Agarilytica rhodophyticola: one gene and its partner. Each later gene encodes a partner of the first gene's protein in a complex. Links are inferred from orthologs where the notes say so. Each region holds a gene or a part of one and is shown on either strand. Other genes may lie near its edges.

Evidence for each region.
Region 2: the proteins of sbcB (region 1) and ssb are in contact, whole or in part, in a crystal structure (PDB 3C94), measured with the Escherichia coli proteins. The link is inferred for Agarilytica rhodophyticola from one-to-one orthologs.

What each region holds. Positions count from the first base shown.
Region 1 is NZ_CP020038.1:1,162,077-1,165,405, forward strand. The notes cover bases 264-3,260. They hold sbcB (exodeoxyribonuclease I), read left to right. Parts: upstream 264-1,051; coding sequence 1,052-2,470; downstream 2,471-3,260. Other genes in these bases: BVC89_RS04920 (tetratricopeptide repeat protein), read left to right, coding at 264-583; BVC89_RS04925 (hypothetical protein), read left to right, coding at 638-940; BVC89_RS04935 (aspartate carbamoyltransferase), read left to right, coding at 2,563-3,260. In the rest of the region: more of BVC89_RS04920, read left to right, coding at 1-263; more of BVC89_RS04935, read left to right, coding at 3,261-3,329. UniProt on the Escherichia coli protein: Degrades single-stranded DNA (ssDNA) in a highly processive manner.
Region 2 is NZ_CP020038.1:5,139,603-5,142,925, reverse strand. The notes cover bases 139-3,129. They hold ssb (single-stranded DNA-binding protein), read left to right. Parts: upstream 139-1,335; coding sequence 1,336-1,923; downstream 1,924-3,129. Other genes in these bases: BVC89_RS21350 (M23/M56 family metallopeptidase), read right to left, coding at 2,254-3,129; BVC89_RS29925 (hypothetical protein), read left to right, coding at 2,067-2,216; BVC89_RS21360 (MFS transporter), read left to right, coding at 139-1,144. In the rest of the region: more of BVC89_RS21360, read left to right, coding at 1-138; more of BVC89_RS21350, read right to left, coding at 3,130-3,323. UniProt on the Escherichia coli protein: Plays an important role in DNA replication, recombination and repair. Binds to ssDNA and to an array of partner proteins to recruit them to their sites of action during DNA metabolism. Acts as a sliding platform that migrates on DNA via reptation.

The DNA of each region.
Region 1 (3,329 bases):
CGATCATTTTATGAAGTCTGCCGAGAATGGAAATATACGAGCCCAGAACAATCTCGGGTGGATGTACCTTCATGGTTTGGGGGCCGACATTGATTACAAGAAGAGTTTCTATTGGTATAAAAAAGCCGCTGTTTCAAAAGAGCCATTAGTCCTTTACATGCTGGGTCAAGCATATTTACATGGTCGTGGCACAGATAAGAATAAAGAAATCGCTTTTAAACTGTATCATCAAGCTTATGGCAAGGGAGTTCCCGAAGCTGACTTGAGGGTTGGAATGGATTATTACTTCGGCATAGTATCAGAACAGGATGTCGAAAAGGGCAAGAAGCTTATATTGCAGGCAGCTGAGGCTGACCAACCATATGCGCAATGCTTCATAGGTATGCTTGCTTTAGAGAAAAGTGATAAGGATAGAGCTTTATCATGGTTTCGTCGTGCCAAAGCTCAAGACTACAAATTTGCTAGTGTACTTATTGGTGCTCTTGAGCTTGAAGAAGGTAATTACCTAGAAGCAACGAAGAATATATTATCTGGAGCATCAGTCTTTACTTCACTAGAAATTACAGTAACTGAGAGTGAGTAGAGATAACAAAGTCATCAATTTGACCGCCTTACGCTGCGCTTCAGGCGCCAAATTATGGCGGCATTAAGCATTATTATGATCAAAGTTATACATAAATCTTTTGCTCTCGTTTGGCTATGGTACGCTTCGATAATATTGTGTCAGTGCTTTTGGGGTGGCCTTGAGATTCCAGTTGACGGCGTTATGGAAATTGTTTTTCCATATATTTTCTATAGTGATTCTGCTTGGTATGATGCCCCCAAATATTCTAAGTATGATTTTATTGGCAATATCAAGATTGTTACGTTTTTAGCGGTAATGTATTCGATTATTAAAGGTGCTATGTATTATCGAGCGCGAGGTTCTAAAAATGCTTAACAAGTCAATTAGCTACGTCAATTTATAATGCTTCAGCTATATAGACATGTATTCTTTTCAAATATCCCGTTAGTATGATGGGGTCAAGCTTGAGAGAAAATTAATAAAAGAATGAATACTTTTTATTGGCACGATTATGAAACCTGGGGCGCTAATCCTGCCATTGACCGGCCTAGCCAGTTCGCTGGCGTTCGCACTGATGAAGATTTAAATATTATCGACGATCCTTTGGTAGTTTATTGCCGTCCTCCCGAAGATATCTGGCCCCACCCAGAAGCGTGCCTGATCACAGGCATAACGCCTCAAAAAGCTTTGGCCGAAGGCTTGAGCGAGCGGGAGTTTATTGCCAAGATCCATCAACAGTTAGCGCAGCCTAAAACCTGTGGGGTCGGCTATAACACCTTGCGTTTTGATGATGAAGTGACTCGTTACACTCTGTATCGCAATTTTTATGATCCTTACGAACGTGAGTGGAATTTTGGTAATTCACGCTGGGATATTATCGATATGGTGCGTTTGGTTTATGCACTAAGGCCAGAAGGTATCGAGTGGCCGATAGTGGATGATAAACCCAGCTTCAAACTTGAAAACTTATGTATCGCTAATGGCATCAGTCACGAATCAGCCCACGACGCCTACTCTGATGTTGAAGCAACGATCAATCTTGCTAAATTGATTAAAGAAAAAAAGCCAGCACTTTACGACTACGTTTTGAAAAATAAAAACAAACATGCTGCCGCCGGCTTTATTGATATTGCCAATTGTAAACCCTTATTACACATCTCCTCTAAATTCCCGTCTACAAGAGGGTGCGCTGGACTTATTGCCCCACTCGCAATGCATCCAGTGAATAAAAATGCGGTAATAGTTTTCGACCTTGCTGTTGATCCTAAGCCACTTGGCTATTTGAGCCCGGAAGAGATTCATGAGCGAGTCTTTGTTGCACAAGAAGATTTGCCAGAGGGAGAACAGCGCTTACCTATTAAACTCGTTCATTTAAATAAATGTCCTATTTTAGGGACAACTAAACTGCTCGATCAAAAAACAGCAGATAAACATGGTATTGATAAAGCGCAATGTGAAAAACATTGGCAGACACTTAAAAAAATGGATGTTGGCAACAAACTTAAGCAAATGTATCAACTAGATACTTTTGCTCCTTCTAGTGATCCTGAATGCCAGCTTTATGATGGTTTTATTCCCAACAACGACAAGCGTCTAATGGCTGAGCTTAGAGCCATGACGGAGCAGGAGTTTGCTACGACCAATGTCATCTTTGAAGATCCTCGCTTAAATGACATGATTCTGCGCTACAAAGCGCGAAATTTCCCCAATTCTCTAGCACCTCACGAACAAGAAGAATGGCGCGAGTTCGTAGCACAACGGCGAGCCTTTGGCGCAGACAATATGCTTAGTCATGAACAATTTTCAACGCATGTTGCTGAGCTGAAGCAGTACTATAAGGATGATGATGAAAAGCAAAATATTTTATATGCATTAGAGCAATATGCTATGGCTCACATGGCCTAAACTTAAAGGATATTTTTCTTTCTAGACGACTTGCATAAGCGTAGAATATGCGCCAAATTTTATAGGGCTTGTTCACATAGGGGTAACTGACTTTGAAATTTGCTGGTGCACATATCCTTTCTGTCGATCAATTTGAACGCGCAGATATTGAACAAATTTTTTCGGTTGCCGATATTATGGAACCCTATGCTTTGCGGCGCAAAGTCACCAGGGTGTTAGAAGGCGCTATTCTTGGCAATATGTTTTTTGAACCGTCCACCCGAACTCGAGTCAGCTTTGGTTGTGCTTTTAACCTGCTCGGTGGCGAGGTGCGCGAAACCACAGGGTTTAAAAGCTCAGCAATCACCAAGGGGGAATCCCTTTATGACACTGCGCGGGTTTTATCCGGCTATAGCGATATTATTTGCATGCGTCATCCTGAGTCAGGTTCTGTGGCTGAGTTCGCTGGCGCTAGTCGTGTCCCAGTGATCAATGGGGGTGATGGTGCCAATGAACATCCCAGCCAAGCGCTGTTGGATTTATATACAATTCGTAAAGAGGTTCGCGATAAAGGGCGTTCTTTAGATGGTTTGCGAATTGCGATGATCGGTGACTTAAAATATGGTCGCACGGTGCACTCATTAATTCGCCTGTTGAGTTTATTTAAAGACTTGCAAGTTATTTTAGTTTCCCCCGATGCCTTGCAAATGCCTGAAGAACATGTGGAGCACCTGCGTCAGGCTGGGCACCAGGTTCTTGTTTCGTCAGATTTAACCAACAGCATTGGGCATGTGGATATTGTCTACTCAACACGCATACAGGAAGAGCGTTTTGAATCGAGCGATGAAGCTGATTTATATCGCGGGCGCTTTCGGCTTAA
Region 2 (3,323 bases), 4.0 Mb from region 1 along the record:
AGATATTGTCGGCCGTAAACCTGTTATTGCTGGGGGGCTCGTTGTCTTCGCTATTGGCAGTGTTGTGGCTGCTGTTGCCACAACAGTGGAAGGTCTTATCATCGGCAGAGCTTTACAAGGGAGTGGTGCTATCGCGAGTGCTATTATGGCGATGGTGGCGGATCTTACTTCTGAAGAAAACCGCACAAAGGCGATGGCGGCGATAGGGGCCTCTATTGGTCTATCGTTTTCTTTGGCCATGATTCTCGGCCCGGCATTAGCCGCTATTAAGGGCTTATCGGGAGTATTTGCTTTGTCTGCAATATTATCTTGCATTGGCATTGCTATCGTATTTTTTCTTGTGCCCACGCCGACAAGTAAAGGGGCTCATCGAGACGTTGCCGCAACACCTGAGCTGTTCAAGCAAAGTGTTCAGAATGGTCAGCTGCTGCGATTAAACCTGGGTATATTTTCGTTACATTGTATTTTAATGGTGAGCTTTGTATGTATTCCGGGTGTCTTGGAGTCAACATTATCTTTACCTAAGGAAAGTCATTGGCAGTTTTACTTGCCGATCCTATTGCTTGCTTTTATCGCGATGTTGCCACTGATGATTGTGGCTGAGAAGAAGCGCAAAATTAAGCCGGTTTTTTTGGCCGCAGTATTGACCTTGAGTGTCAGCTGTTTGCTTTTAATGTTACAGCACCAATCCTTTGTTGGGGTGGTTTTCATTGTTTTTGTATTTTTCGTGGCTTTTAATTTGTTGGAATCCATTCTGCCTTCGCTAGTAAGCAAAATTGCACCAGCGGGCACAAAAGGTACGGCCATGGGAATTTATTCCACTAGCCAGTTTCTCGGAGCTTTTAGCGGAGGTTTAGTTGGTGGTTGGATACTACAACATTATTCCGTGGCCATGGTGTTTGCTTTTTGCGCTGTCTTAGCGCTTCTATGGTTTATCGTGGCTATATCCATGTTACCCCCCAAGCATCTTACTAGTTTATGTGTCAGTATCGCCGATGATGAGAGAGTGAAAAAGATATCTCAAATCAGTGGAGTGGAAGAGGCATTCCATGTGATCGAAGAGTCACTTTTATATTTGAAAGTAGATAAAGCCAAGTTAGATGAACAGGCTCTAAATGAATTGGCCGGCTTAGATGCAAAATAATAGTGTTAGAGTACCTTCGCTGTGCGCTTTGCAGGGAGGCGATTCCATCTTGCAGCTGTATACTGTAAGTGTTAACAGGGCCCAAAATATGCTAAAGTCGAAGCAATAGTTCGCAGCATGGAAGTGCACTTGTTAGCTCTTGAGCTGACAAAAATCAATGTAAAACAAATTAATACGTAAAGAGGAAGAAAATCGTGGCCAGAGGTGTTAATAAAGTCATATTAGTCGGCAACTGTGGGCAAGACCCAGAGACACGTTATAGCGCAGGAGGCGCGGCAATTACTAATCTAAGCATTGCGACATCAGATTCTTGGAAAGATAAGCAGACCGGGCAAATGCAGGATCGTACTGAATGGCACCGAGTGGTGTTCTTCAACCGCCTAGCGGAAGTGGCCGGTGAATACTTACGCAAAGGCAGTAAAGTCTATGTTGAAGGCCGCTTGCAAACCCGCAAATGGCAGGGACAAGACGGGCAAGACCGCTATACCACAGAAATTGTTGCCAGTGAGATGCAAATGCTCGACTCCCGTGGTGACAACATGTCTGGCGGCAGTTATGGCGGTGCTAATCAAGGTATGCCGCAGCAGGGCATGGGTGGTCAGCCGGGAATGCAACAACAGCCTGGTGGCTATCAGCAGCAAGCACCACAACAACCTTATCAGCAACCACCAGCGCAACAACCACCATCACAGCAACAACAGCCCTATGGTGGTGGAGCACAGAATACCCCGCCAGCTGCTCCTGAGATGGATAGCTTTGATGATGATATTCCGTTCTAGCTAAAGTAATTAACATTGAAAAATAACCTTAAGAGCCGCTATTTAGCGGCTTTTTTAATTTTATTAGAAAAATAATGCTGAAAACTGAATAACATCTAACATACCACTTTATAACAAAGCTAAATGTTTATGAGTAGGTGTTCATGAAAGTTGCGGTGAAGCAATTTAAAAGTGAAGAAGGCTATGTGTTTTTATTAGGAGAGGACGCAATTCCTGATTTTTGGGTAACTCACTTTGTTCCCCAATCTCCAGTGATTATTAATTTGGCGGTAACTCATATGGTCAAGGTATGACAATTCATTGCAAACACCGCCCTTGATAATCGACATATCAACTTTGTCTATTTAACAATATACTCGGATCAACTCGTTGATTGTCTTTAATAACTTCAAAGTGAAGATGAACTCCAGTAGCTTTACCCGTATCACCAATGATTCCAATAGCCTGTCCAGCTCTAATCCAAGAACCCACTTTAGTGTCAATAGAATCTAAATGTGAATATAAAGTTTGATAGCCACCTTTATGCTGAATTAATATGGTATTCCCATAATTAGGATGTAATGTTTTGTTATCTGCAATAACTATAATGCCATCAGCAGCAGACATCACCGAACTACCTCTTTCAGCGACATAATCAACGCCTTGATGTGGTTTATAATGTCTTATTTTGCTGATACTACTAAATGTTGAAGTTACCGTATGGTTATCAAGTGGGTGTCGCCAAATTAAAATACCTGTCGTTGAGGGGGTTTTTAAAAACGTATATATACCAAAAAGAGCGATTATCATCAAAGAAAACGTTAAGGCTATAGTAAAGTGACTTTTATTCGACGGACAAATAATGTTTGTAAGCCTAACTTTATAGTCATTAGTACAAAGCACACTGGAATTAAATTGAGCCACTGGGTTTTTGTTATCGAGTAGAGCACTTCTTTTCAATGATACTAGTAATGTCTTTGCATAATCGTGCTTATTGATATTAAATCGATGTATAGTCAGTTTATCACACCGATATTCCATAGCTCTTATAAACTGCCATTCCATTTTTCTTACAAATGGATTTATCCATAAAAGTATACTTAATACTCTCCATAAAATAGTTGCAATATGATCTTTGTTTGCAATATGTGTTAGTTCATGTTGAATCAAAATACTTTGTTGATCTTTTTCTAGCGATGAAAAATATTTAGGCAGTACAATGTAAGGTGAGATTGCGCCAAATACAAAAGGACTATGGTTTAGAGAGGAAATTGCAACCTTAACTCTACTGCTAGACAGCTCATCAATTAATATGGAAGAGCCGGTTAATTTTTTCAATCTTTGCCAAATAGCCATTAATTGAATTAACTTTAAACAAATAAAACAAAAGTAGCTAACTATTAGTGTTATTACAATTAAAT